2 regions of the Pedobacter sp. 05T44 genome follow, and region 1 is predicted to be linked to the other one. Evidence: riboswitches for the same ligand, from Rfam matches in the RefSeq annotation. Region 1 holds a riboswitch; the other holds the start of a gene.

Region 1 (6,487 bases):
TGATGGAGATAAAAATAAGACCAAATGGGTGATGTATGGTGCATCGGGTACTTATATGATTGGTTCATTTGATGGAAAAGCTTTTACTCCTGAAACAGGTAAGCTTTTATATACAACAGGGTCTATTTATGCGGCTCAAACCTATTCTAATATCCCTGAAAGTGACGGCAGACGTATTCAGATAGGCTGGGGAAGAGTAGCGCAACCGGGTATGGCTTTTAACAACATGATGTTATTGCCTACAGAACTGAAACTTCACTCAACAAAAAATGGAATTAGGTTGTATAATTTGCCTGTAAGTGAGACTGAACAATTGTTTGAACGTACAAACCAATGGGCTGGTTTAAAATCTGATGATGCAAATCAGAAACTTAAGGAATTCAATAGCGCTGATAAAATACGCATTAAAACTACCTTTAAGCTTTCGCATGCGACTAGTGCCGGGTTTAATTTATTTGGTCAGCGTATTATTGATTATGATATGAACAATAATACAATTAATGGGGTTTTCTATTCACCTGCAGATATGACCAGCATGGAGCTAACAGCTGATATTTATGTTGACAGAACATCTATAGAGGTGTTTATTGATGGTGGTGCTTACTCTTATTCAATGGAAAGAAAACCGGTTGATGATAATAAAGAGGGTTTCCATTTCTGGGGGAACAATATTGATGTTAAAAACCTGGAAGTGTATTCAGCTAAGTCTATCTGGAAATAGTTCTATTTAGAAATGGTGTATCAATCGTCATTCTGAAATAAATTCAGAATGACGATTGCATAATTTTACAGCCTCCTTTTACTTACAGTTTTTTAAATCTTCTGCTATTTGCTCTGGAGTATACATTCCTTGTTTATTACCGTATGTGTTGGTTATGTAAACAACTATTTGAGCAATATCTATGTTGGCCAGGGTAGCAAAATCAGGCATTTTTCCATCGTATTTTTTGCCGTTTACAGTAATCGGGCCTGATGCGCCATTTTTTATAAAACAAGCTATTTTTTGTTTGTTCTCCCTTAGAAAAACGGTATCTGTAAGGGGCGGAGCCAAAGCATTTAATCCTTCTCCTTTTGAACCATGGCAATTTTGGCAATGTTTAATGTAAAGATCACGGCCGTTTGCATAATAGATGTCTTGCTTTAGCTGTTCTGAGCTTTGACAAGAATAGATCATTGTAGCAATTGTGATCAGAAATAATGTGCTTATTATTAATTTACGCATAACTACTTCTTATCTTCTGCTAGTAAAACCGGGATATCTTTGGTAAGCTGTGCAACCTGCTCGGGGTTAGTTCCGTCATAAGCTCCACGTATACGTTTTTGCTTATCAATTAAGATTAGCCAACCCTGGTGTACATATCCCTCCTTAGCTGTGCTATCTTCAATTACTGCAACCAGATAATCCTTTTCCGCGATCTTGTAGATGCTGTCTTTTGAGCCATAAGCAAATTGCCATTTTGGGCCATCTACGCCTAGTTTTTGCGCATACTTCTTTAAAACTGATGGATGATCGTATTTAAAATCGATGGTGTGTGAAAGGAACATCACATCAGGATTGTCTTTGTATTTGTCGAATATGGTTTTCATGCTGCGGTGCATGGTAGGGCATATAGTTGTACACGAAGTGAAAAAGAAATCAGCTATATAAATTTTATCTTTAAAAGTATCGTTGTTAATAAGGGTGCTGTCCTGATTTAAGAAGCTAAATGCAGGTATAGTTTTATATACCGTATCAACGCTGGTTGATCCATCTGCATTTTTAACTGTTGCTGCTTCTCTGGGGCCTAAAATAGGAAGCTTTTTTTGATCCTGACAAGAGGCCAGAAACACTATGCTACCAAATAAAAATGCGGATAAAATGGATCGGTTAAATTTCATAATAATGCTTTTAGAATGTTGCAAAGGTACACTACTCAAAAATTAATATGTAATGTGTGGGTAATAAAATGTAAGTTTGCAGCTTATAAGTTCTTTACTTTAATTCTTCATCAACCGGAGAGGTTTTACTTAATTGTAGATTAATAGGGAATCGTGTGTAAATCACGAACTGTCGCGCAACTGTAAGTAACACAAAGGTTTTTACCCTTAGAGTATCCACTRTTCCAGTTATGGAATGGGAAGGATGGTAAAAATGTTACAAGTCAGGAGACCTGCCTTCACCGAATTGACAATGCTTTCGCGATTTGAAGCACAAGTCAGGTATGATGTATTGACGTCCGTCATATCGACGGTAGGAGATATCCCTTGTTTATGTCAGGAGGTCTCTCTCTGCGTGCGAGATGACGGCATCTTGAGTACATCTTTTCCTTTCTTAATCTTCTTTATTTCTATTGCATTGCGAAGTTCAGCAAAGGGCTTTTAACTGATTTTTTCAATTAAATGCAAGAAAAATGCTAACAAACAATCTAGGCTATCCGCGAATTGGTAGCAACAGAGAACTCAAAAAAGCCTGCGAGCAGTATTGGTCGGGCAAAACAACAATTCAAAACCTGGTGCAGGTTGGAAGAAACATCCGTCAGCAAAATTGGGAATTACAAAAGCAAGCGGGTATTGATTTAGTTCCCAGTAACGACTTTTCATTCTATGACCAGGTATTAGATCTTTCGTTAACAGTTGGGGCAATCCCTAAGCGTTATCACGAGGTTATTTTAAATAAAGGCAATTCAGAATTAGACCTTTATTTTGCAATGGCCAGAGGCTATCAGAAAGACAACTTGGATATTACGGCCATGGAAATGACCAAATGGTTTGACACTAACTATCATTATATTGTTCCCGAATTTGTAAAGGATCAGCAGTTTAAACTGTTTTCGACCAAGATATTAGATGAATATAATGAGAGTAAAAGACTAGGCATTAAAACCAAACCTGTAATTATTGGTCCGGTTACCTACCTTTTGCTTGGTAAAGAAAAGGAAGCCGGGTTTGAAAGGATAGACCTTATTAAAAATCTGCTTCCGGTATATATCGATATTTTAAAGAAACTGGAAGAGCAACATGTTGAATGGGTACAGTTTGATGAGCCTTTTCTCTCTTTAGATTTAACAGATAAAGATAAAGCAGCTTATAAATATGTGTATKCGGAAATAAAAAAGCAATTTCCTAATCTTAAAACGTTGCTTACTACCTATTTTGAAGCTTTAAAAGACAATAAGGAATTAGCAACATCGTTACCGGTTACTGCATTGCATATTGATCTTGTGCGAAATCCGGAGCAATTACAACCTGTTTTGGATGTTATTCCTTCTAATTTAATTTTATCAGTTGGCGTTGTTGATGGTAGAAACATTTGGAAAAATGATTTTAAAACCTCATTGGCTTTAATTGAAACTGCACAAGCTAATATTGGTATTAAAAGATTGATTATTAGCCCATCGTGCTCGCTTATACACTCACCATGTGATCTTGAACTGGAAACAAATGAATCTGTTTTAACCCCAGAGATTAAGCAATGGCTTTCGTTTGCTAAGCAAAAGGTAGATGAAATTGTCACTTTAAAACAATTAGTTAATGGAGAAGAGGCGGCAGCCGAAAAACTGGCGGAGAATATTAATGCGAATGAAAACCGCAAAACTTCTTCCTTAATCCATAATCAGGCGGTAAAACAAAGAGTTGCTGGTATAACTACTAAAGATGAAAATCGGGAAAATGCTTTCGCAATTCGTAAAGAAGCACAGCATAAGGCATTAAAACTTCCTTTGTTCCCAACAACAACTATAGGGTCATTTCCGCAAACACCTGAGGTAAGAAGTTGGAGAGCTAAATATAAAAAGGGCGATTTAACTCTTGCAGAATACGACGCGTTAATTGAAAAGGAAACTGAAGAAACGATTCGTTTTCAGGAAGAATCGGGTATTGATGTTTTAGTACACGGCGAGTTTGAACGCAATGATATGGTTGAATACTTTGGTGAGCAACTTGCAGGTTTTACATTTACTAAAAATGGATGGGTGCAGAGTTATGGTAGCAGATGTGTAAAACCACCAGTAATCTATGGTGATGTGCATCGACCGAAACCGATGACTGTTAGGTGGTCAGCATATGCGCAATCACTTAGTGATAAGTGGGTTAAGGGAATGCTTACTGGTCCGGTAACTATTTTGCAATGGTCATTTGTTAGAAATGATCAGCCCAGATCAGAAACCTGTACACAGATTGCGCTTGCAATTAGAGATGAGGTTGTGGATCTTGAAAAGGCAGGGATTAAGATCATACAGATCGATGAACCCGCTATCCGCGAAGGTTTACCATTGCGTAAGGCCGATTGGCAAAATTATTTGCATTGGGCAGTTAGGGCGTTCCGTATCTCAGCAAGTGGGGTCGAAGATGAAACTCAGATTCATACCCATATGTGCTATTCTGAATTTAATGACATCATTCAGAACATCGCCGATATGGATGCTGATGTAATTACGATAGAGTGTTCAAGATCACAGATGGAATTATTAGATGCCTTTGCTGATTTTAAATATCCAAATGAAATTGGTCCGGGTGTTTACGACATCCATTCGCCAAGGGTTCCGAGCAAAGAAGAGATGGTTTTACTACTTGAAAAGGCCAAATCTGTTATTCCGGCAGCCCAACTTTGGGTGAATCCTGACTGCGGTTTAAAGACCCGCCACTGGGATGAAACAAAAAAAGCTTTAATAGAAATGGTCGCAGCTGCAAAAGTACTGCGGGAATATGTGGAAGAAGCCGTAACTTTGTAAAAAAAAGGGGCAGGTTTTATGCCTGCCCCTTTTTACAGAATTACATAAACATAAATGAGAATAAGGAAAAATGCGGTGATTACCGCGGTTGGGGGTTATGTTCCGGACACTATTTTAAGTAACCATGACCTTGAAAAGATGGTAGATACCAATAACGAATGGATTGTTGCCAGGACCGGGATAAAGGAGAGAAGAATAGTAAATGATCCAAATATTGCTACATCCGACATGGCTACTTATGCCTTGAATAGATTGATGGAAGAAGGAAATGTAGATCCAGATGAAATTGATTGTGTAATTGTCTCTACTTCAACACCAGATTACGTAATGGTATCAACCGGGAGTATGGTTTGTGAAAAGGCAGGTTTAAAAAATGCATGGGGTATTGATACTAACGCAGCTTGTAGTGGTTTTTTATATGCACTAACACTAGGGGCAAGTATGATAGAAAGTGGTCGTTGTAAAAAAGTAGTTGTTATTGGTGCTGATAAAAATAGTTCGATAATAAACTATGCCGATCGTAACACCTGTATTCTTTTTGGAGATGGTGCCGGAGCCGTTTTATTAGAGCAAACTGAAGAACCTGTAGGTTTAATGGATAGCTATTTTAGAACTGATGGTAGTGGAAAGGAAAATCTGATTGTTACCGCAGGAGGATCTAAATTCCCTGCATCTCAGCAAACACTTGATGATAAGTTACATTACGTGCGTCAGGATGGTCGTGTTGTATTTAAAGCGGCAATTCAGGGTATGACAGATACTTGTAACAAGGTTCTAAAATCCAACGATCTTGAGAGTTCACAGATCAATTATCTTATCCCTCATCAGGCTAATTTGAGAATTATTCAGTCTGTTGGTGATTATCTTGGATTATCTGAAGATCAGGTAAAGGTTAATATAGATAGATACGGTAACACAACCGCTGCAACTATTCCTTTGTGTTTATGGGACTTTAAAGATGATTTCAAGTATGGCGACAAGTTGATGTTAACTGCATTTGGTGCTGGTTTTTCATGGGGCGCTACTTATTTGAAATGGGGTAACCTAAGAAATAAACAATCAATTTAATGACATTAGAAGATAAAATTACGGCTTCGGAGACTAGAATTTTCAAAGCCGTTTTTCCAAATACAACCAATCATTACGATACATTATTTGGTGGTACTGCTATGCATATGATGGATGAGGTAGCTTTTATTACTGCTACCCGTTTTAGCAGACAAATTATGGTAACAGTAAGTAGTGACAGGATAGATTTTAAGAAACCAATTCCTGCAGGCACAATTGTGGAACTGGTGGGCAGGGTAAGTCATATCGGGAATACGAGCCTTAAAGTTAGTGTTGAGATTTTTATTGAACAGATGTATTCTGAACATAGAGAAAGAGCAGTAACCGGGGAGTTTTCGTTTGTAGCTATCGACGAGAATAAAAAACCAACGTCAATATTAAAGTAGGTAAATGAATCGTCATTTATGATGCTTACATTTGTCGCGTAATGCTATTAAAACCCATAACCATATTACTTTTGTTTAGTTTGCTTAGTGCAAATTGTTCGAATCTATTTGTGTTTATGGGTTTTGAAGTAAATCAGAAATATATTGCTGCTGAACTCTGTGAAAATAGAGACAAACCTCAAATGCATTGTAATGGTAAGTGCTATTTAATGAAAAAATTAAAACAGGCACAAGACAAAGAGCAAAAGCAAGAGAGACAATCGCAGAAAACACAAATCCAAGACGCGTTAATTGTAAAGCCTCTGGTTTTTAAGCAGTATTCAT
Region 2 (24,579 bases), on a different contig from region 1:
AACCGTCTTGAACTGTTGTGGTTACAATCTGGTTGGTTTTAGCATAATAACCAAGGTTCTTTTTGTAGAATGACTGCTTATCAGGAGTGGTTATAAAAGGCTGGTCAAGTGATGCTTTATTTCCTTCGATATATCTGTACAGCATTTTACCCCCGCCAAATCCCGGCGATTTTAACAGGTAAACGGTGTTTTCTTGGGTAGATGCGATTATTGGCGATGAAAACCAGGCAAACCATGTGCCTACAGGTGTGAAAGGCAATTCTACACTATCGGTAGCTAAGGTTAAAGGATCGGAGTTATAAAGGAATTTTCCTTTTGTATACCATACTTTATTGTTTGGAGTTTGAGCAAAACCCAGCGTAACATCTTTTATTTTTTTAACTACTGTAAGATCTGCAGCATTGTAAATTACTACTCCCTCTGATTGAGAAAGGGTGTAAACGTATTTTCCAGCTTTAAACATATCTCCTGTTTGGCCACTGGTTCCGGCAAGTTGTGTAGCGGCGTAAGTTTTAAGGTTGACTTTAAAGATACCTTTGCTGCTACTTAAAAGGCCATTGTTTTCGTCGAGACCTACAAAAGCACGCCAATCGCTTTGAGGCGATGCAGGAATACGGCCAATTTCTTTAAGTGTCTTAGCATCAGCTACTACAACAGGGCCACCTATTTTACTTACTACATATAAATTTTTATTGAATATGGTTGCAAACTGAATGGTTGAGCTTTTAGGCTCAAAGTCTTTTCCAGGGTTTTCTTTCTGAAAAACGCTGTCTTTTAATGTGCCTGAAACAGCGTCGAAAAAGGTTACTGAACCTGTACCATGACCATACCAGCCTTCGTTAATCACAAAGAATCCGTCTTCGAATTTTCCTTGCTCAGGTTGTTGAATTTCTTGGTTGTTGTCTTTTTTACAAGAAAATAGAGTTCCGGCTAATACTGCAAGTAAAAGCGATTTTTTTAAACTAAAGTTGTTCATTTAATTGTTTTGATTTCTTTGGAGCGGCTTATTATAAAATTGATTTAATTATTAATTGGGGAAATTATTTAGCCAGGTTTAAATCGGCAACACCTAATATTTCGGTCGACAGTTCGCCTAACCAGCCAAGATCTGCCTGGATACCCGTTTGAATTTTGATGAAATCTATGCCGGCAAGATGTACCACTTTACCGTCTTTATCGATAGCATTGGCAATATCTATATTGTCACCACCTACCTTATTATCGGCATACCCAAATTCAAATGGTGCACTGGTAATATATGTTGGCGTTTCAGGTTTAATGCCCGAGGAAGGCAGCAATGTGCCTTTAAGTGTGTATTCGTTACCTTCTACCCATGATGGAAATGCCTGTGAGGTAGCCCCTGCAATGGTAACTACACCGGTTTTTCCTTTATTGTCTTTCCATGATACGCTGCCGCCTGTAGTTGGTTTTGTATAAGTTACTTCGTAATCGCGAACGTATCCTTCCTTGCCAAACTCACTTCCTTTTAGCTCGTACCAGGTATCATCAGGTTTACCGTTTCCATTCTCGTCCTGCATTACCCATACTACTCCGGGTTCTGCCCAGTTTGACTGGGCATTGCCATAAATAACAATGTCGTCTTTCTGATTTTCATTGATCACCGTATGGTCGAAACCGAGTACAATGTATCCACCCCAGGCACCCAGAGATACAATACCCTCTTTACCCTCGATGCTTTTTGCACCCTCTAGTGTTCCTAGAGATTTATTGGTGAATTGCCCCGGAGCTGGTAAATATTCAAATACTTTGGTTACGTAATTATTGCTTCCAGGATTTGAAGGCACTGTTGGGATGCCAACATTAACCACATATTTATAGTTAAAAGAGCCACTGCTATTTGTAGCAGTGTACTCTATGTTATATATACCTGCTTTTAGCGGGGTAAAATCGTAAGTGGAGGTATTACTGGTAACTTCACCTTCTAATTTCCATTCCTGATCATAAACCTTATCGTTGACATTAAAAGCTGAAAATGCGATCTTTTCATTGACCTTGCCGTTTATAGGGCTATCTTCAATTTTCATTTTAACCACCGGAGCCTGCTCTGCATCCTCGTCTTTTGTACAGGCAGATAGAACACTAATGCTCAATAAGGCGAAAAGTAGGTAATGTTTAATGTTCATAACAGGTTTACTTAAGGAATACAATATCGTTATTTATAGTTGTAATTGAATACCGCACTTTGAGGTAAAGTACCTGTAGCAAAGTCAAATTTCTTTTTACCATCGGCACCGAAACAGAAGAACTTGCCCGTAACTGCATAACCTGCAGCATCTCCAATGTAAACATCATTGTTTAGCGTATTTACAGTGATGCCATAAGGGGTTTTAATTGCAGTCTGATCTGTAACAAAATTTCCATTAAGTGTGCCAGTTGATATATCGAATGTTTTAAGATATGGATCTAGGTAATCACCAATTACAAAACCTTTTGTTCCTGTAATGTTCAAATACTCGAGACTAACTTCATTAGAGCTAACTTTTTTATCCGTTACGCTACTCAATTTAACCAGTTGAGCTGGAATATCTGCATAATTTCCTTTTACAACTGTAAACAGATCGCCATTTGCAGTTGCTGCAATTTTTGTAGAATTAAAACCAACATTGATGTCTAATTTCTTTGTAAATGTTGTTAGATCGACCACAGAAACTGATGTGCTATTGGGACTAGGGTAATCAAACTGATCAGAGTTTGTTACATATAATTTGCCGTTTACTATTGCCAAACCTTCTAATGCACCACCAACCTGAATTCTTGATTCGACAGCCAGACTTGCCGTATCAATTTTACTAATGTAACCATCGTAACCAGACACATATGCTTTGTTTTTATAGAAAGCTATGAAGCGAGGCATAAAATCTTTACTGTCATCAAAGAAGGGGATTCTTTTAATAGATTTTCCTGTTACTATGTTAATGACTTCAATATAGGAATCCTGCTTGGTGTCTTTTGCTCCTGTTACAGCGCAATACATTTTGCTGCCATATTGTTTTAAATCGGCGGCATTAGTTCCCAAAGGAATTGCATTTTTCAGTTTGAAATAATCTTGTGTGACTTCGTTTTTAGCAATGTCGTAATAAGTGATGGTACTATTGTTTGTCCCGCCAAAAAATCCTTCGCACAATACATACACACCGGCTGTAGAAACGGGTTGCGGATCTAATGCAGGAAGCCTGTCTTTTTTACAGGATGCTAATCCTAAAACACAACCAAGGATTGCGAGCAATCCTGGTTTTCTATAATTTAGTACTGGTTTATTCATGATTATTGTTTTTATATATTTTTATTAATATCCGTAATTAAATACTGCATGTTGTGGTAAAGGGCCGGTTGCAAACTCAAACTTCTTTTTACCATCGGCACCAAAGCAAAATGCTTTTCCTTCTGTTGCATAATTTTTATCGTCCCCTATGTAAACTTCGTTACCTACCGGATTCAAGGTTATTCCGTAAATGCTCCCGATAATGGTATCGTCTGTGATAAACTCCTTACCCATTACACCGGTGCCTACATCAAATGGTTTTATAGATGCACCCCAATCCAGACTTAAATAAGCAGTATTACCTCCTATTGCCAATGCTCCTGCGCTGTATTCGTAGTTACCTGTAACCTTGTTTGTTGTACTGCTAATTCGTGTTAAACCTGGATTGATGTCGTCGTAATTACCCCATGAAATTACCAATAAATCTCCATTTCCTGCTGCTGCGATCCTAACCGGATTATGGATAACTTCGATATCCTGTGTTTTTGTAAATGTGGTTAGATCCACAACAGAAACTACATCCTTTTTGCCGTTGGGATGAATCGGATGATCGGAATTGGTAACATAGATGTTGTTATTTACTACGGCCAGCCCTTCAAGTGCCCCACCCACTGCAACTCTTGAGTCAATAGCTAAAGTTGCTGTGTCTACACGGGTGATTTTTCCATCATAACCAGATACATAAGCTTTGTTTTTGTTAAAAGCTACATAACGTGGCATATATTCGCCGTCAGCATCAAAGAAAGGAATTCTCTTTAATGATTTTCCTGTAGCAACGTCTATAACTTCCAGATAAGAGTTTTTACCTCCTTGTATTCCTGAAACTACACAGTACATTTTACTGCCGTAGCGCTGTAAATCATTCGCGGTTTCGCCCAATGCATATCCGTTTACTTTTTTAAAGTAATCCTTTTCTGATGCGCCTGTTTTGACATTGTAGTATGAAATAGCGCCATTATTGTTATTCATGGTGCCTTCGCACAACATATAAACGCCAATGGTTTCTTTTGGCATTAAAGCTTCGGGTTCATCGCCACCGTTAACTTTATCTTTTTTACAGGCGATGGTTAGTGTAATAAACCCGCCTAAAAAGCAAAGTATGAGTTTGTTATAGTTCATCTTATAGATAATTACTTATTTTATATTTAAATCAGCGGCACCCCCTACTTCTGTAGATATTTCGCCAAGTAAAGTGTTTCCTTTTTCATTTTGACCAGTATATACCTTTACAAAATCAACAGCAGTAAGATTTACTTTGTTGCCGTTTTTATCCACGGCCCAGGATAGATCGAATGAGTTGTAACGTTTGTTATCGTAATCATCGCCGGTTGAATAGCTATCTGTATATCCCCATTCAAATGCGAGGTTTACGAAAATGCTCTCTATTTTACCCCATGTTGATTTCAGCAGAGTTCCTTTAAATTTGATGCTATCCTGGTTTGCAGCGAAAAGCGGATAATAGTTATGGTTATGAAATCTATTTACCTCAACGCTTCCTGCTTTACCTTGATTGTCTTTCCAGGTTACATTTGCTGTTGCTTTGGGGTTATAATAAGTGATTTCATAGTTTTTAATTGTTGTGGCGGCCGTATGCTCACTTCCTGCAAGTTCATACCATTCATCGTCGGGTAAACCGTTTCCATTTTTATCCTGACTAACCTGAACAATGCCTGGCTCAGACCATTGTTGTATTGGGCCTAAAGGATTTCCATAAATAGCCAGGTCATTTCCATCTTTATTAATTATAGAATGATCAAACCCAAACGTAATGAAACCTCCATAGGCGCCCAACGATACCAAAATGGTATTTCTAACATCACCTATAATTTTCTGCGCGCCCTCAGGACTGCCCAGAGACTCATTTATAAATTGACCAGGAGCCGGCTGATATTCATAGATCTTGGTGATAAACTTACTGCTCGTACTAGTTATTGGACGCGGTACGTAAGTATCTTCATCAATAGTTTTGTCGTCCTTTGAACAGGAGCTTAAACACAGCTGGAAAAGTAAAACTGCTGAAAGACCAAGAATTGCGTTTTGATTGAACTTCATTTTTAATTTAGATATGGTTATTTATATACAAATGCAAAGTGAGCGGGAATATCTCCGGTAGTGACCGACCATTTCTTTTTCCCGCTGGGATCAAAACAGTAAAGTGTGCCTGGTGAAACATAATTTTTGGCATCCGTAACCAGAACTTCCCTGGTAATGGGATGCACAGCTATTCCATAAGGAATGGTAATTGATTTCTCTGTTCCGTCTGTAATGAACTTCTGATTGAGTATTACTTCGTCTTTTACGTTGAGCATACCGTAGGTTATGGTGTATTTCGCTTCATTATAGTTCCATTCTGAACCATAGTAATAAGCGACATCTCCATCAATAGCCAGGTTGTTTACCGCGATGTTAAAAGTCTTTTTTACCTGATCTGTTTTGGTGTCTATTACAAACATTTTTGAGGGGATGTCAAAATAATTCCCTCTTGAGGTTACATAAAGATCACCATATTTATCAGACTTTAATCGGTGTAAATTGATGGCTACATCTATTTGTTTGGTGACAGAAAATGTATTCAGGTTTATAACAGAAACGGTTCTTTCGTATTTCTGAGGACTATATCCGCCTGAATTTGCTACATAAAGCTTTTGACCTACAATAGCCATTTCTTCGGGCTGCCGGCCAACATTTACCCTTTTTATTTCTGTTAAGGAGCCAGTATCTATTTGGGCTACAATTCCTAATGGTGCATTAGGATCTCCTACTGTACCAAGATACGCGCTCACATAAGCTTTGCCTTGGTTAAATGTGATATACCGACAATTGGTGATGTTAATTTGTTTGATTCGTTTACCGGTTTTAACATCCAAAACCTCAATTTTATTGGATACGTTAACTACTACATATAGCTTGGAGCCATAAACCCCTATATCATTACCAACGTCACCTAATCCCTTTACTATTTCGGGGTTTACCTCATTATAAATGTTTCTTCTGTAAATTCCGGTAGTATAATCAAGGTAATCTAAAGATGCCTTGTTCATATTCATATTGCCCTCGTTCACGATATAAAATCCTTTAACCTGAGCGGATGGATCAGGAGGTAAAAGGCTCTCTTGTTGCTCAGGTACCGGCTTAAGGTCTTTACGACAAGATACCGTAAGTCCAACTGTAGTAATTAGAAGTACTAAACTAATGGCATTAAGTAATTTATTCTTTTTCATAAGTGCTAATAGTTATAGGTTAATCCAAAACGATAATAGCGACCGGGCATAGGGAAGTTCGTAATCACTTCATAATCCTGATTTAACAGGTTATTGATTTCTGCGGTAAGGCGAATTTCCCGGCTATTTATTTTTGTGTTACAATGCAAGGCTAAATCATGAGTATACCATGGTTGTACATAGTTGTATACGTTATTTGTACTTTGATTATAACGTTCTCCGGTATAAATGAAGCTGTAATTCATTGAGAAATTTCTATACGCTGCACTTGCTAAAAATGATCCGCTGTGAATTGGCGTGTAAGGAATTAAATCCTTATAGCTTGCTGAGGCTTTATCTGCATCTATTGCCTTTTGATAGGTATAGGTAAGACCTGTTGTAAAGTTAATGTAATCGGTAAGCTGCCATGCAGATTGTATGTTCACATCTATCCCCTTGATTTCTACAAGCCCGAGGTTCTGCATACTCCATCTTGCCTGACTGTTTCCCGGAACGGCAACTATTTTGTTTTTAACTTTGTTATAATAGGCATCCGCCTGTATAGAAAACTGGCTCAATATCCTACCCTCGTACCCTTTTATATAAGTAAACCCTAAATCGTATTGTTTTGTATACTCGGGTTTTAAAACGGTAAATCCGTAATTGGTGTAGTAGAGGTCGTTAAAGGTTGGCATACGGAAAATGCTTTTATAGAACGAACGCAGTCTAAACTCTTTCTGATTAAAAGGCTGCCATGAGAGCATAACCGTTGGTGTTAGTTCGTTTCTATTTTCATCTGCCGGTCCGCTTTGAGTCTTATCGTACTTAAGGGTGCTTAATAAGTTGGCCTGAATGTCAAATTTAGCAAAGCGAAATTGGGTAGCCAAAGCCGTTAAGATGGTGTTTCTTACGGGATATGAAAAGCGGTAGAGGTCTGCATTTAAATCATTCCGCTGGTAATCTGTAGACAATACAACATCCCAGTAATTGGTAATTTTAAACTTATTGGCCAGAGACACGTATATTTCCTGTAGATGAAAATTGTTTTCCTGTAATCCATCAACTGTTACGATATCCGGATTTAAGTAACGTTGATTGTCATTTGCATATTTGGCTGTTGCCAGCAAACTGTACTTACCTACATTCTTTTCATATGAAGATTGAGCGAAAAAGTTCTTATTCCACATCCGTTGTGAAAATGCAAACACGTTGTTGACAACCGCACCCGGCAAGCCCTGGTTGTCTTTATAACCATATAGTTTTACCTTCCACTTACTACTGTCGGGCAATACTCCGTTTAATCCCAGTTCCAACCTCATCGTTTCAATGTAACCGTCTTTTCTTACTGCTGTAGTATCGTATACTCCATTGGTAGATCGGAATTTATATTTGCCATTGGCATTTTTATATTCCGCACTTAAGGTGCTGTAAACATTCTTACTTATTTTACTTTGCCACAATAAAGATGGATTTATAAGCCCGAATGACCCTCCTTTTACTGATGCACGAATTTTTTGGGTTCTACCGGCTGGAAAATCCGGTTGTTTTGACGTAAGATATAGTGAGCTGGCTGAGGCAAATCCCTTTGCAGATTGAAAAATGGAGCTTTTTTGTCCGTTATAAAGTTCTATCTCTTCGATATTATCCAATGAGAATTTACCAAGGTCTACCTGGCCATTTTGTGCATTGCCCAATTGCACGCCATCATAAAAAACTGCGGTGTGGTTAGTGCCCATGCTGCGCACATTAATGGTTTTTAAACCACCAATGCCACCATAATCTTTAAGCTGCACACCAGAAAAGAAACGAACAGCATCAGCTACTGAAAGGCTGTTTAGTTTTTCGAGCTCTGCCCCTGATAATATTTGTAAGGGTGTTGAAGAAGTTTGTCTCTTGGTGATCTTTATTTTCCTGATCTGTACTTCTTTAAGGTGATTAACCTTATTTACAGAATCTGTAGTGTTGCGTTTTATGGAATCGGTTTGGGCAAACGACTGAACAGCCATAAACATGCCCAGCCATATAATAGCCAGAAAAGTAAAAAAAATAGACTTTACGCCTGTAAAAGCGTTTTTACTTCTTTTCATTTTGTTGTGAGCTTATTACCCACAGCAAACAGTTAGATCAAGGAAATGAAATACAATAAACAAGCACTCACTCCAAGCTTCAATCCCCGAAAGCTATGAAATATTACCACTTATGGCAGGTCTTCTGACTTACTTCCGATTATTCTGCCTTCCCAATCCTTAATCCCTTTTAAAGGATCAGAAAAAGTGGCCTTGATTTGAACACCGTTATGAAGCTTACAGCTGCGGGACAGTTACGGATTTACACCGTATTCCCTTTTAATCCCGAATAAGCACATCGGGAACCAAAAGCGTTGCAAATGTACTTAAATAATTACCTTGAAGCAAGCCTGATTAGCTTTCTATATTAAATCGAATGCTCTTGCATATTGGCAGATCTCGTAATAACAGTGCGTGTTGAGTTTTTGCTTGATGTTTTTTCTATGTGTTTCGACGGTGCTTGTTGAAATAAAAAGCTTTTCTGCTGTTTCTGAAGAGGATTTACCTAATGCCATTAAACCCAGGATTTCACGTTCCCGGGAACTTAATTTAGTGAAATGGTGGTAATTGTTGCGCAGAAAGTTGTTCTCTTCGAGCAGCCGAGATGCCTTAACGGTCATGTGGTGCATCGAATCAATCGGTAAAGCGATTGTTATGACAAGCAATGGCTTGTTTTCCTCGTCCCTGATATAAACCTTTACGCTAGACATATGCCAGTTCCAGTCGCTTGAATTTGAGAAACGAACCTGCTGAAAAAAAGTACACAGGTCCTCATCGTTATTTTGCTCTATTAAGCCAAGTATTTTAGGAACATAATCTTTAGCGTCATCTCCATTGAAATACCTGGTATAATATTCTTCGGCAGTTATTTTGGTGATATCCTCCAGAGAAACGCCAAGTTGCTGCAGCCCTCTTTCAGACATCCAGGCAACTGACCAGTCCCTAAGGTCGTGCAAAATAACAACGCCAGGCAGTTCCTCTGCTATTGCAGAAATTTTAGCTATAGCATCATCAATCTTACTTTGGATAAGGACGTTTTGACTCATATTTTGAAAGCAATAATAAAGATTGTAATTATCAGTTAAATATACGTAGTAATAATGTATTAGAGGTAATAAAATCCCTAAAAACAGGGATTGATTTTGCCATTATTTTATAGTCAATTTGCACAAAAATTAACTAATAGTAAAAACAGCTCACAATCGCGTTTTATCCTTATATTTATTCCCATTATTATTGTTATTATGATGATGAAGTTTGCCTCCTTTTTACTTGTTATGGTTAGCCTGAATGCAATGGCTCAGAAAACAGATACTACATTTATAGCGCAATTAATGCTTAAACACCCCGATCTTTTTGCAGGGGTATTAAACCATCCGCAAAAGAACCAGATCCAGGTTCTTTATACTCAGATCGACAGGGATGCGAGGCATAAGCCAGTTTTTAAAACCTATAGTTATAACCTGGACGACCACAGGTACTTTTACCCCGCAAGTACAGTTAAACTGGCAGCCGTAATTTTTGCACTTGAAAAAGTAAATGAACTTAAAATAGCCGGGTTTACCGCCAAAAGCACCATGATTACCGACAGTTCATATACTGCTCAAACTAAAGTCCTGGGTGATAGCACTGCTAAAAATGGACTGCCTTCTATTGAGCATTACATCAAAAAGATATTACTTACCAGCGATAATGATGCATTTAACCGATTGTTCGAGTTTATTGGTCGCGCTGAAATTAACAGCAAATTGAAGAAATACGGTTTTAACAACAGCCGTATCTTAAACCGGTTGGCTATAGGTGATGCGGGTGAAACGGCAAAACACACCAATCCTATTAAATTCTATAACGGAGATAAACTGGTGTACAGCCAGGCCGAACAGTACGATCCTAAAGAATATGTGCTTTCATTAACAAATACAGTTATGGGTACGGGTTATCTCGACAGCACAGATAAACTGGTAAATAAGCCTTTTAACCTCGAAAATAAGAATGCTTTTAGCATTTCTGATCAGCAGGCGATGATGAGGAAACTGATATATCCGGAGGCTTTCCCTATTAAGGAGCGGTTTAATTTAACGCCTGCCGATTACAAACTGATCTATACTTATATGAGCAAATTGCCGACTGAAAGTGATTACCCTGCTTATGACCCTAAAGAATTTTGGCCAACATACGCCAAAATGCTGTACTATGGCAGGGATAAGGATGCTCAAATTGATTCGAACATCAGGATATTTAATAAATATGGCGACTCCTACGGTTTCATTATCGACAATTCGTATTTCGTAGATTTCAAAAATAATATTGAATTCTTTCTTACGGCCGTTGTTCAATCAAATGAGGACGGCATTTTTAATGACAACAAATACGAATACGATACGGTATGCTTTCCCTTTATGAAAAACCTTGGCCGGACAATTTATGCGCATGAGCTGGAAAGGAAACGTAAAAGTGTACCTGACCTTAAAAAATTCAGGATGAAGTATAATTAACTATTCTTCATCTAATAATTGTGCTTTTATATCATCCAGTTTCTTTGCTTCTTCTTTTGCCAGAACCGGGAATTTAAGGTTTAGCTTTTTGAATGTTTCGGCCAGTATATGGCTGATTGCCAATCGTGCATACCATTTCTGATCGGCCGGAATAATATACCATGGGGCATTTTCTGTTGAGGTGGCTGTTATTGCCTCCTCATAAGCAGTCATGTATTGTTTCCACAATTTGCGTTCTGCGATATCACCCGAAGCAAACTTCCAATTCTTTGCCGGATCATTTATTCTATCTAAAAACCGTTGCTTTTGCTCTTCTTTAGAAACATACAGAAAGATTTTTATGATAACTGTTCCGTTTTCATTTAGGTGTTGTTCAAAATTCCTGATGCTGTCATAACGCTTTTTCCAGAAAGCATTGTCTATCTTTTTTACATCCTGATATCCGGGAATGTTTTCATTAAGTACATATTCGGGATGTACTTTGCAAACGAGGACGTTTTCATAGTGGGAACGGTTATGAATTCCTATTCTCCCCTTTTCCGGCAGGGCTTTACAATGACGCCATAGAAAATCGTGGTCGTACTCTTCGGAATTTGGAGCCTTAAAACTGTAGACCTGGCAACCCTGTGGGTTTAAGCCAGACATTACATGCTGTATGGCGCTATCTTTCCCGGCAGCATCCATCGCCTGAAAAATAATTAATACAGAGCGCGTATTTTCTGCATATAGTGTTTCCTGAGCAGCATTTAACTTAAGTTTAATCTCTTCCAGCCTTTCCTTTCCTTCTTCTTTCTCCAGATTCCCCCTGTAGCGGGTATCATAGTTTTTAAGGGATACTTTTTTTCCGGGTGCTGCCAAATACTGTTCTATTTCATCTTTCATAAGCTACATGTTTAGCTAAATATAGAATAAAACTCAGAAAAAGCACTGCAGCCTCTGGATGATTTTTATCAAAAAGTACATTTCTTTAATCAAATTGGACAGTTTGCTTAAGTGTTTAATCTTTAAATTTGGTTTATTCCTATAGATAATAGTTAAACAATCGTGTTTCATGTGTAATATGCAGTACTTCTTCAAAAAATCCAATTTAGCTGTGCTAATCCTGTTTACAATCGCCTTGTTATCAGTAAGTGCTCAAGGGCAAACAAAGGCTACTTTTCGGAATTTCAATGATGCTTCTGAACAGGTTACAAGGTTTAGTACGGTTGGAGAAGCCATTGATGCTCATGATGGAGAGATTGCATTTTTTGAAGGTGTTTATTACCTGTATGGCACAAGTTATGGGTGCGGTTTTCAGTGGGGTAAAAAAGAAGCACCTTTTTGTGGATTTAAAACCTATACTTCGACAGACATGGTGCATTGGACAGACAAAGGTTTTTTATTTGATGCAAAGACTCCACTGTGGCAGTCGAGGTGTAATGGAAGCACTTATGGCTGTTTTCGCCCGCATGTAATTTTTAACAAAAAGACTTCTTTATATGTACTATGGATTAATGTTTACGACAATGTTTCAGGATTTCGGGTATTTACCAGTAAAAACCCAGCAGGTCCGTTTACTGAAGTTGCAGAACCAAAATTGGCGGTGAACGCAGATGCTCCTGCCGCTGGATTGAACAATGGTGATCATGATACTTTTGTAGATAAAGACGGGACCGGCTACCTCGCCTATACCGATTGGAGATCAAAAGGGACAATAGTGATTGAAAAATTGAATGATGATTACCTAAGTGGCAGTGGAACAGTTACCAAAGCGATTACACCGGGGCAAACAGAAGCTCCTTCTTTATTTGAAAGAAAGGGGATTTATTACCTTACTTATTCAGACCCTAACTGTGGCTATTGCGCTGGAACCGGTACTTCTTACCGAACGGCCAAAACACCGTTAGGCCCATGGTCTGAAGGAATTCAGATCAGTAATAATTCTTGCGGAGGCCAACCATCATTTGTTTCGCCGATAAAATTAACTTCGGGCATGATCTACCTCTACGGAAGTGACCTATGGAATAATGCTGCAAAAAATGAATCTCTTGCTAATTTTTACTGGGCACCTTTAAACTTTGCCGAGGATGGATCTATACTTCCGATGGTCTGTAAGAATGAGGTTACGCTTTCGCTTGCAACAGGCAGCAAGGGAAAACAGCAGGTGATTAAGGACGTGGATAATGATACGGGGATTAAAAACTTCAAAGGCTTTTGCGACATTAGTAATGAGATTCAACGTGGACAGGGCTTTAGGGCAAGCCGTACAGGAATTCTGAATACCGTTTCGATTACTACATTCCAGAACAATGATCCTGATGCAGATCTGATTATAATGATGTATCAGGCAGATGCCTCCTTACTTCCTGTTGGGAAACCGCTAAAAACCATTAACATCCCTAAAGATTCGGTGAGCTGGTCGCCCTCAAATGTTATCGTTCGTCCAGATATTCCTGTTGTGGCAGGCAGCCGCTATGTTTTGGTGTTAAAATCTGCTTCAAAAAAAGGAGCTTATGGGTTCATGTATCATGATGAAGCTACTGAACAAAATGCTGGTGCTTCTTACAGCGCGGATGGAGGTATCCATTATACAATTGAAAAGAATCGTAAAATAAAGTTTTTTACCACCATAAAACGGAAATAAAATCATAATCATAGAACAAGCTGGCCGTTAATCGTTAACTATTAGGTATTAATAAGTTAATCATCAGCTTATAGCTTAAGGATACTTTAGCTAAGTATGATATCCTTAAAATTGTCTGAAGACAGGTGTTATAAAGTGCTGATCTCGGTGCTGATTGCTATTAGCTTTTTTTCCTTATCTAATGAAGTGATGGAACCGGATGGAGCCTTATATGCCAGCATTTCTAAAAATATGATCCTAAGAAACGACTGGCTTAACCTTTATGTACATGGCAAAGACTGGCTGGATAAGCCGCATCTTCCTTTCTGGCTCGCTGCTGCAAGTTTTAAGCTTTTTGGGATATCTGCTTTTGCTTACAAACTCCCTTCCTTTTTAATCAGTCTGATGGGAACGTTTTATCTATATCGTTTTACTGCAGATTATTTTAACAGGAAAACTGCCCTGATCAGTGCTATTATATTTCTGACAAGTTTGCACGTATTGATCTCCAATTCTGATGTAAGAGCAGAAGCTTATCTTGCGGCTTTTGTTACAGCGGCCATTTACCATTACGACAGGGCACGTCAAAAATCTTTTTTACATATTGTTGCAGGGTCTTTTTTTGCAGCCTGCGCAGTAATGGTTAAAGGGATATTTGTCCTGGTTCCGATATTTTGTGGTTTTATTATTTACTGGGCTATAACCAGACAATTAAAGGAATTGTTAAAACCGAAATGGTGGATCGCCATTACACTTATTTTAATTTTTATAACTCCCGAACTATATTCCCTGTATGTGCAATTTGACCTGCATCCTGAAAAAACAGTATTTGGACAGCAAGGGGTATCAGGGCTTAGGTTCTTTTTCTGGGATAGTCAGTTTGGACGTTTCTTTAATACCGGCCCAATTAAAGGAAAAGGTGATCTATCCTTTTTCCTGCACACTACTTTATGGGCGTTTTTACCTTGGTCTGTACTGTTTTACGTGGGTATAGTCGACTTATTTAAAAAACATTCAAGAAGTGTTCTTCCACCCGAAACGATTATCATCTGGAGTTCGGCATTTATTACCTTTTTGTTGTTTTCATTTTCTAAATTTCAGCTTCCACATTATATACTGGTCATATTCCCTCAGTTTTCAATTATTACTGCCTTATATTTAGTGAGGATCAGTGAAAAGAGGATCAAAACATTCCTTATTATACAAAATGTGATCTTCCTAATTGTAGTTTTACTGCTTGGCACAATTGCAGTTTGTTTCAAATTTCAGTTTTATGGGGCGGCACTTGCAATTTTACTAATCACCTCAGTTAGTGCTTTTTTACTGTTTAAAGGGGCATCCATTAAAACCATTGTAAGCAGAGGTGCAGTTTTATCAATTGGGATAATGAGCTTTCTTTACCTGTTCTTTTATCCTTCTATTTTAAAATACCAGTCGGGCATGGAAGCGGGTAAATGGCTGCAGGCAAACGACATAAAAGCCATCCCGGCTGTTTTCAGATATGACCATGCTTTCTCTTTTGATTTCTATGCAAATAAAGAAGTTAAATATCTATACGACGATGCTGATCTTGAAGAGACAAAGGATCAAAAAGAGACGGTGATCTATACCCACGAATCTGAGCTGCCCTATCTCAAAAGCAAATACAATTTAGAAATACTGAAGCAATTTGATTATTACCACATCACCAAACTGAAAGCAAAGTTTATACTGGCAAAAAGCCGCCCCTCGGTTCTGGAACATTTTTATCTGGTGAAAATTAAATAACAACACAGATGTGATCATCATCATGATTTCATGAATAATTGGGCTCCCAATTTATTATCTTTGTTTATGTTTTTTGATGCATAAAGCCTAAATTCATAGTAATTCCAGATGCTAAAAACTGGTTTTTGTGTTCTTATTTTCCTGATTAACAATTGTTTTATAAATCTTTTTGCACTCTCAATTATACGCTAAATAGAATAAAGCAACTTGAAATATCAAATCAACCAGTTTATTAATTAATTGTGTTTATTTGCATTGCAAGTTTTAACACTATTTAACACTAACAGTTTTACGTTTTTTTTCATCTTTATCACATGTTTAAAGAAATTCGCAATAAGTACATCCGTTATTCGAGCATAGTTCTTTTTTGTATCATTATCTTCTTTTGTGCGTTGCAACTTAACTTTTTATGGTTATTTGGTTATTCTCCTTCCTCTAAAGATATAAAAGCCCCTACCCTTCGTGTAGGCTCAGAATTATACACAGCCGACGGCAAATTAATTGGCCGCTATTACAAAGAAAACCGTACTCCGGTAAATTTTAATGAAATAGCACCAAGTGTAATTAATGCACTTGTAGCAACTGAAGACGTACGCTTTTACAGCCACATGGGCATCGATTTTAGATCCTTATTATCAAGCGGGATATCTACCGCTACCGGCGATAAAAGAGGTGCCAGTACAATTACTCAGCAGTTGGCAAAAAATCTTTATCGCACACGTTACAATAAATCGCAAGGACTTTTAAGTCATATCCCGCTATTGCGGACGCTTATACCCAAACTTAAAGAGTGGCTTACGGCTGTTAAACTGGAATCTAATTATTCCAAAAACGACATCATAACCATGTACCTGAATACTGTTTCTTTTGGGAACAATGCTTATGGAATAAAAACAGCTGCAAGAATATACTTCGATAAGCAGACAAACGAACTGGATATACCGGAATCGGCCTTATTGGTAGGTATGTTAAAAGGTACCAGCTTATACAACCCTATAAAAAACCCTGATAGAGCATTAGAAAGACGCAACGTGGCTTTGGCTCAAATGAATAAATACAATTACATCAATGCTGCCCAGCTGGATAGTTTCAAAAACAAACCAATAAAGCTTAAAGAAGGACGTATTGATGAAGGCAGTGACGGCGATTCTTACCTAAGGGCTGCAGTGGATAAGTATCTGGAAAAATGGTGTGAAGATAATGGTTATGACCTTTATGAGGATGGTCTGAAAATTTATACCACAATAGATTCTAAACTGCAAAAATATGCAGAGGAAGCTGTTTCAGAGCAGATGAAAGTTATTCAGAAAAGATTTTATAACGTTTGGGGCACGGAAGATCCATGGGAAGATTCGGAAAAGAAAAAAGTAGATTATCCTGAACGTGCGAAGAAAAACTTACCCATTTATGCGCTTCTTCAAAAGAAATTCAGCAATTCTCCTGATTCTGTAGAAGCTTATTTCAACAAGAAAAAGAAAATGAAAATCTTTACTTGGAAAGGCGATAGAGATACACTCTTTTCGACCATGGATTCCATCAGGTATTATGGTAAAATAATGAATACCGGAATGATGACCATGGATCCATTTAATGGGAAGATTAAAGTTTGGGTTGGTGGTATTGATCATAAGTTCTTTAAATATGACCATGTAAATCAATCTAAAAGACAAGCGGGTTCTACCTTTAAACCATTTGCTTATTTAGCAGCTTTGGAATCAGGAATGAGTCCGTGTGATAAGTTTACAGACAAACCTGTCCGTATCTCTTACCAGGAAAATGGAAAGACAGAATATTGGGAGCCAAGAAATGCAGATTGGAGCAATAGCTATCGCGAAATGTCGCTGCGCTGGGCCATGGCTAAATCAGTAAACACCATTACTGCTCAGGTTACTGAAAAAGTAGGAGCGGAAAACGTGGTAAAATGGGCACATGAATGTGGTATTGACAGTCACCTGGCATCTGTACCTTCTGTGAGCCTTGGGCCAAATGATGTAACTGTTTATGAAATGGTTAAAGCCTATGGGACCTTTTTAAATGGTGGTATCAAAACAGAGCCGATCCTTGTTGAAAAGGTTACTGACCTGGATGACAATGTGATTGAAGAATTTAAGCCGAAAACAAAAAGAACACTTACCGAAGAAATAGCCTGGTTAATGTTGTATATGCTTAGAGGTGGTATGGAAGAACCTGGTGGAACTTCGCAGGCGCTTTGGGAATGGGATTTATGGAAAAACAATAACCAGATTGGTGGCAAAACAGGAACATCATCTGATTATGTTGATGCCTGGTATATGGGGGTTACTAAGGATCTGGTCACGGGTGTTTGGGTTGGCTGCGACGAGCGTACGGCCCACTTTAAAAACGGGGAAACCGGTGAAGGTTCAAGAACTGCCCTGCCTATTTTCGCAAAATTTATGGAAAAGGTTTATAAGGATCAAAGTACCGGATATACAATGGGACCTTTCCCTAAATCGAAAGTTAAAATTACCAGGGATATTGATTGCCCTACACCTAGATATACTGTTGACACAACAAGTACCGACAGTATGGCTGTAGATTCTACAAATTTTGATGTTCCTGCAACTGAAGAAACACAACCTGTTCAACAGGATGTTGTAGTTCCTAAGCCCGAAGAAAATAAAACACCTGAACCTGCTAAACCACAACCAGCCACAGAAGCTCCCCTAACTAAAAAAGAAGAGCGTCAGTTAAAGAGAAAGCAGCGGCAGGAAGAAAAGGAAAAAGAAAAAGAGAGAAAGAAAAACGAACAACAGTAGTTTTTAATATTTATAAATTATAACCAATAATAGTCATACTATGATCATGAACTCTACATTTTTGAGAAGGCTAATTCCACTGCTGGTCTTCCTAATGATATCGGCTGTTTCCGTTCAGGCTCAATACTTTGGACAGAACAAGGTGCGGTATAAAAATGAGAAGTTTAAGGTGCTGCAAACTCCACATTTTGAGCTTTATTATTATCTTAAAAATGAAAAGATGATCCAGAAATTCGCACAGGATGCGGAAACATGGTATAAAATGCATCAGGAGATCTTCAGAGATACATTCCTTAAAAAGAATCCGATAATCCTTTACAATAACCACCCTGATTTCCAGCAGACTACTGCTTTACAGGGTGAAATTGGGGTGGGTACAGGCGGTGTTACTGAGGCGCTTAAGAACAGGGTAATTATGCCTGTAATGGAGCTGAATAACCAAACCAGACACGTTTTAGGTCACGAGTTGGTTCACGCTTTTCAATACCATATCCTGCTTGAGAAAGATTCTATTGGTCTGGAAAACATTAGCCAGATTCCTTTATGGATGATTGAGGGTATGGCAGAATATCTTTCTGTTGGTAAAACCGATGCTTTTACCTCAATGTGGATGAGGGATGCGTTATTAAACAGAGATATTCCTTCATTAAAAGACCTTACCAATTCTAATAAGTACTTTCCGTATCGTTACGGACAAGCATTCTGGACTTTTGTAGGTTCTGTTTATGGCGATACGACTATTGTTCCTTTGTTTAAAGCCACAGCAAGATTTGGATATGAGAATGGATTAAAATATACCTTCGGATATGATGACAATACGTTATCAGGACTGTGGAAAAATGCGATAGAATCGCATTACCGTCCAATGTTAAAGTCTGATAGTTCTCAGATCAAGATCAGCGGTACAAAAATTATCGACAACAAGAATGCGGGAAATATGAACGTGGCTCCTGCAATCAGTCCTGACGGAAAATACCTCTGCTTCCTTTCAGAAAAAGACTTATTTGGCATAGATCTCTTTTTAGCGGATGCCAAGACGGGAAAGATAATGCGAAAGCTAAGTAGTCAGGTAGCCAATTCGCATATTGATGATTTTAACTTTCTGGAATCTGCAGGTGCTTGGTCGCCGGATAGTAAGCAGTTTGCCTTTAGTATTTTTAGTAAAGGTAAAAACCAATTGATGGTGATCAATGTTGACAATGGAAGCGTTGCTTTAAGAACGGATATGGGTAATGTTGAGCAGTTTGGAAACCTTACCTGGGCACCAAATGGAGATGATATTGCATTCTCTGGAATGGTTGAGGGACAGAGCGATATTTTCACTTACAATATCAAAACGAAAACGGTAACGCCGATTACCAATGATGCTTATTCTGATTATGCACCTAGTTATTCTCCTGATGGAAAAAAACTGGTTTTTTCCTCAGATAGAGCTTCAATGATGAAAAACAGCAGCAATGCTGTACACCCGATCAACCTTTCAATATATGATATTGAAAGTAAGTCGTTAACAGATGTACCTGTATTCCCTGGTGCAAACAACTTAAATGCGCAGTTCTCTGGCGATAGCAAAAGGTTATTCTTCTTATCTAACAGAGATGGTTTCAGGAATTTATATGAATATAATCTTGGCGATAATACCGCAAAACAACTTACCGACTACTTTACCGGTATTAGTGGTGTTACCGAATTCTCGCCAGCTATTTCAGTTTCGAGAAACGACGACATTATTTATAGCTACTATCGCTACCAAAGATATACTTTGTACAACTCTCCTGTCAGCAATTTCAAATCAAGACCGGTTGATGTAAATGAAGTGAATTTCGACGCTGCGATATTACCTCCAATGGAAAACACCGGGGTTGACATTGTAAATTCTAATCTTGGAAACTTTGAAAAGTTTGAAAAAACCCTTACTGATTCCATGAAACTGGTTCCATACAAACCAAAGTTCAAACTTGATTATCTGGCCAATAGCGGCGTTGGGGTTTCAACCAGTAGATTTGGAACTGGAGTTCAGGGTGGTATTGTAGGGATGTTCAGCGATATTTTAGGTAAAAATCAGATCATAGCCAACTTGTCTGTAAACGGCGAAATCTATGATTTTGGTGGCCTTGTAGGTTATATTAACCAGCAAAGCAGAATTAACTGGGGTTTTGCATTGTCGCACATCCCATACATTACTGGTTTTAGAGACATTGCGGCAGAACAAATTGATCAGAGTGATGGCAGTAAGCTAAATGTTATAAATGACAGAACAAATCTGATACGGACATTTGAAGATCAGATGCAGTTATTTGGTGCATATCCATTTAATAAGGTACATAGGTTTGAACTTGGCGGCGCATTTTCTCGTTATAGTTACCGCATAGATCGTATAAGTAATTATTATGATGAAACAGGCTCATACTATCTTGGTTCTGAAAAGAAAAAAATACCAACAGATCAGGCTTCGCAGGAATTAGGTATACCATTTAATTCATTTACTATTTTCCAGGCTAATGCATCATTTGTTGGCGATAACTCTATTATGGGGGTAACCTCTCCTCTTGATGGATTTAGATATAGAGTTGGAGCCGAGCAATATTTTGGCGATTACAGTTTCTCGGCCATCACGGTTGATTTAAGGAAATATGTGCGTGTTAAACCTTTCACCTTTGCAGCCAGAACTTATAACTACATCAGGATTGGAAGAGATGGCGAAAACCTATACCCATTGTATGCAGGATATCCGTATTTAATAAGAGGTTACGAAGCGAACTCTATGTATAAGAGTAATGATTTAGGAGGGAACTTCGATATCAATCAGCTATCTGGAAGTAAGATAGCAGTAGTGAACTTTGAAGTCCGCCTACCATTTACAGGCCCTAAAAAGTTAGCTCAAATACCTTCTAAGTTTTTATTTACTGATTTAAACCTGTTCTTTGATGCAGGATTAGCATGGGATGAAGATTCAAAAGTATCTTTCAAAAGCCAGCCTAATGGTGTGTTATTGCCAAACGGCAAACCTGCTGAAAGAGTACCAGCACTAAGTGCCGGTGTTTCCGTTAGGGTGAATGTATTTGGTTACTTTGTATTGGAACCTTATTATGCTTTCCCGTTCCAACGTAAAGATGTTAAAGCCGGTGTTTTTGGTTTAACATTTGCTCCTGGTTGGTAAGACTGTTATTTAATGATCGTATAAAAAGGCTCGAATAGAATATCTATTCGAGCCTTTTTTGTTTTAAGAGTACATAGTAAATGGCAGGTTAACCTGATTGATCAGCTTCTTGCTGGAAATGATATGCTCAAAATCCAACCCTATCGTTAAATCTACCCAATCAGGATTACATGACCTCACAACCCGCTCCTTTTGCATCCTGGTGAATCTGCTCATTATTTTAAATCTGCTTAAAGCCTGTGCTTCTGTTTTAAATTCTTCAAAATACACCAATCTGGTAAGTTGTTGACTGCTATCAAAAAACAAGCAAGGCATTTGCTTGTAGAAATCCAGCGTCTTAATTAAATCAGAACTCATTCCAACGTGTAAACTAGTACGGTTTCTGTCTGTTACAATGTATACGAACTTTTTCATGGCCTTAAGCTTAAATTATTATTAACTAAATTAATTAGTACTCCTTTTGGATATTCAAATAAATAATACTAACTTTATTGGCACAATAATACTAACTATTTTAGTAAAAACAAATAAATTTTAAATTTTTATTTTATGTCAAATATTTCATCCAACCTTAAGTACTTAAGAAAGAAAAAAGGCCACACACAGCAGCAATTCGCTGATGCAATGGAAATTAAAAGATCATTGATTGGTGCTTACGAAGAGGACAGAGCGGAACCAAAATATGATTTACTAAAGAAAATAGCAGAATATTTTGAACTGACTATAGATGAATTTATCAATGAAAATATAAACGACAGCTGGAAACCCAAACCAAAAAGCCAGGGTTCGAACCTTAGGATACTAAGTATATCTGTCGACAAAGACGACAATGAGAACATCGAGATGGTTCCTGTTAAAGCTAGCGCCGGATATTTAAATGGCTTCGCAGATCCACAGTATATTAAAGACCTTCCCAAATTTCAATTGCCATTGCCCTTCCTAAAACAAGGAACGTTCAGAGCTTTCGAAATCGTTGGCGATTCTATGTTACCTATCCAATCGGGAAGCGTAATATTAGGGGAATATATGGATAACTGGAATGATGTAAAAACTGGCGAAACCTATGTTATTGTGAGCAAGAATGAAGGTGTGGTTTATAAAAGAGCCGGCAACCGCTTTAAAGAAAACAAAGAACTGAAGTTAATCTCAGACAATAAAGTATATGATCCTTATACCATAGCAGCGGAAGATATTCTTGAAATATGGAAAGCAAAAGCTTATATTTCATCTACCCTGCCCGACCCTACACCTGAACCTACTATTGAAACGCTAACAAATATGATGTCTCAAATGCAAAAATCTATATCACAGCTAAACAAAAACTAATACGCCCCAGAACAGCACTAAATGAATAAAGCTGAGCAATTCATAAACGAAAGGCTACTCAACAGAACAGAAAAAGGCTCATTAAGGAAATTATCTGCAAAGATTTTCCCTGTTGATTTTTGCTCTAATGATTATCTGGGCTTTGCAAGATCGCCTCAATTAAAAAATGCAATCAATGAGACTTTATTGCATATGCCACATTATGGTAATGGCGCTGCAGGTTCTCGTTTGCTAAGTGGCAATCATGCTTTTACTGAAGAGACTGAAGCTTTTATTGCTGACTTCCATAATGCAGAAAATGGTCTTGTCTTTAATTCTGGATACGATGCCAACGTAGGTCTTATTTCAAGCTTAGCACAGCGCGGCGATACCATTATATCTGATGAATTGATTCATGCCAGTCTTATAGATGGTGCCCGACTAACTCATGCCAACCGATATTCCTTTAAACATAACAATCTTAACGACCTTGAAGCCAAACTAAAAGTTGCAAAAGGAAATGTTTATGTGGTTGTAGAAAGTGTTTATTCTATGGACGGTGACGTTGCGCCACTTACTGAAATAAATAACCTGTGTGAAAGATATGAGGCAAACCTGATTGTTGATGAAGCGCATGCTTTGGGTATTTTTGGGAATTATGGACGGGGGTTAGTACAGCAGGCGGGCCTGGAAAATAAAGTATTTGCACGCATCGTTGCTTTTGGCAAAGCATTGGGCTGCCATGGGGCAATTGTATTAGGAAGCCGTGCATTACGCAACTACCTCATCAATTTTGCACGTTCCTTCATCTACTCTACAGCAGCTCCTATTCATGCTATTGCAGCTATAAGAAGTGCTTACCAAATGCTGACTGATACAGATTACCGCCCATTAATTGCAGAGAAAATAGCTTTGTATTCACGCTTAATTAGCAACTCGGGCATTCAGGATATTCAACCAAGCCCAAGTACAATACAAACTATTATATACAACAGCAACCAAAAAGCTAAATTTGCTGCCGAAACATTACAAAATAAAGGTATAGATGTTCGTGCTATCTTAAGCCCTACCGTTGCAGAAGGCAAAGAGCGGCTAAGGATATGCTTACATCTGTTTAATACCGATGAAGAGATTAAGATGCTTGTAGACCAACTCATATTATTAAAAGAACATGAATAATACATATTTTATTACCGGAATAGGAACCGGTATTGGTAAAACAATTGTAAGCTCAATATTAACAGAAAAACTACAGGCAGATTATTGGAAGCCCATTCAGTCAGGGGATCTGGAAATAAGCGATAGCTTATTTGTTGGAAACCTGATAAGCAATACCAAAACAGTTATACACCCTGAACGATACAGACTCGGCCAGCCACTTTCTCCCCACTTGTCGGCCAAAATAGATGGTGTTCACATTACCACTGATTCTATAAAAAAACCGATAACGGATAACAGTCTGATTATTGAAGGCGCGGGAGGTTTAATGGTACCATTGAACGATAAGGAACTTATATGCGACCTGATCAAATCACTTGATGCAAAGGTTATTGTAGTTTCTCAGAACTACCTTGGTAGCATTAACCATACCTTACTTACGCTAGAAGTCCTTAAAGCAAACCAGATCTCTGTAGAGGGGCTAATATTCAACGGCCCTGCAAATGCGGAGACAGAAAATTACATCCAGAACTATAGCGGGGTTAAGGTAATTGGAAAAGTTCCTTTTATGAGTCGAATCGACAAAGAACATATCATCACTGCCGGTCAGCACATTAACTTATAAAATATACGACATAAAAAAAGGGAGCTAATAGCTCCCTTTTTTTATAACTTAAGTTATATCTATTTTACTGCATCAATTACAGCTTTAAAAGCTTCTGGATGGTTCATAGCTAAGTCAGCTAAAACTTTACGGTTTAAACCG

Evidence for each region. Region 1 has a riboswitch for cobalamin ahead of metE (5-methyltetrahydropteroyltriglutamate--homocysteine S-methyltransferase). Riboswitches for the same ligand answer to the same signal wherever they lie in the genome.
Region 2: another riboswitch for cobalamin. It lies ahead of AC1DDK_RS08910 (TonB-dependent receptor); the one in region 1 lies ahead of metE (5-methyltetrahydropteroyltriglutamate--homocysteine S-methyltransferase).

The regions. Positions count from the first base shown of each region.
Region 1 covers NZ_JBFTKO010000033.1:248-6,734, forward strand. The annotation lists partial or broken gene AC1DDK_RS25715 (glycoside hydrolase family 32 protein) at 1-721, shown strand, start outside; gene AC1DDK_RS25720 (c-type cytochrome) at 800-1,222, opposite strand; gene AC1DDK_RS25725 (SCO family protein) at 1,225-1,878, opposite strand; cobalamin riboswitch at 1,982-2,172, shown strand; gene metE (5-methyltetrahydropteroyltriglutamate--homocysteine S-methyltransferase) at 2,391-4,709, shown strand; gene AC1DDK_RS25735 (beta-ketoacyl-ACP synthase III) at 4,764-5,777, shown strand; gene AC1DDK_RS25740 (acyl-CoA thioesterase) at 5,777-6,163, shown strand; gene AC1DDK_RS25745 (hypothetical protein) at 6,280-6,487, shown strand, end outside.
Region 2 covers NZ_JBFTKO010000004.1:50,126-74,704, forward strand. The annotation lists gene AC1DDK_RS08880 (DUF5074 domain-containing protein) at 1-976, opposite strand, end outside; gene AC1DDK_RS08885 (cell surface protein) at 1,041-2,144, opposite strand; gene AC1DDK_RS08890 (YncE family protein) at 2,174-3,283, opposite strand; gene AC1DDK_RS08895 (YncE family protein) at 3,308-4,402, opposite strand; gene AC1DDK_RS08900 (PKD domain-containing protein) at 4,418-5,335, opposite strand; gene AC1DDK_RS08905 (YncE family protein) at 5,353-6,504, opposite strand; gene AC1DDK_RS08910 (TonB-dependent receptor) at 6,510-8,570, opposite strand; cobalamin riboswitch at 8,668-8,874, opposite strand; gene AC1DDK_RS08915 (helix-turn-helix transcriptional regulator) at 8,912-9,595, opposite strand; gene AC1DDK_RS08920 (serine hydrolase) at 9,794-11,044, shown strand; gene AC1DDK_RS08925 (polyphosphate kinase 2 family protein) at 11,045-11,926, opposite strand; gene AC1DDK_RS08930 (family 43 glycosylhydrolase) at 12,105-13,667, shown strand; gene AC1DDK_RS08935 (ArnT family glycosyltransferase) at 13,764-15,413, shown strand; gene AC1DDK_RS08940 (penicillin-binding protein 1A) at 15,728-18,190, shown strand; gene AC1DDK_RS08945 (basic secretory protein-like protein) at 18,231-21,350, shown strand; gene AC1DDK_RS08950 (GIY-YIG nuclease family protein) at 21,414-21,764, opposite strand; gene AC1DDK_RS08955 (XRE family transcriptional regulator) at 21,900-22,676, shown strand; gene AC1DDK_RS08960 (aminotransferase class I/II-fold pyridoxal phosphate-dependent enzyme) at 22,698-23,834, shown strand; gene bioD (dethiobiotin synthase) at 23,827-24,438, shown strand; gene rplT (50S ribosomal protein L20) at 24,498-24,579, opposite strand, start outside.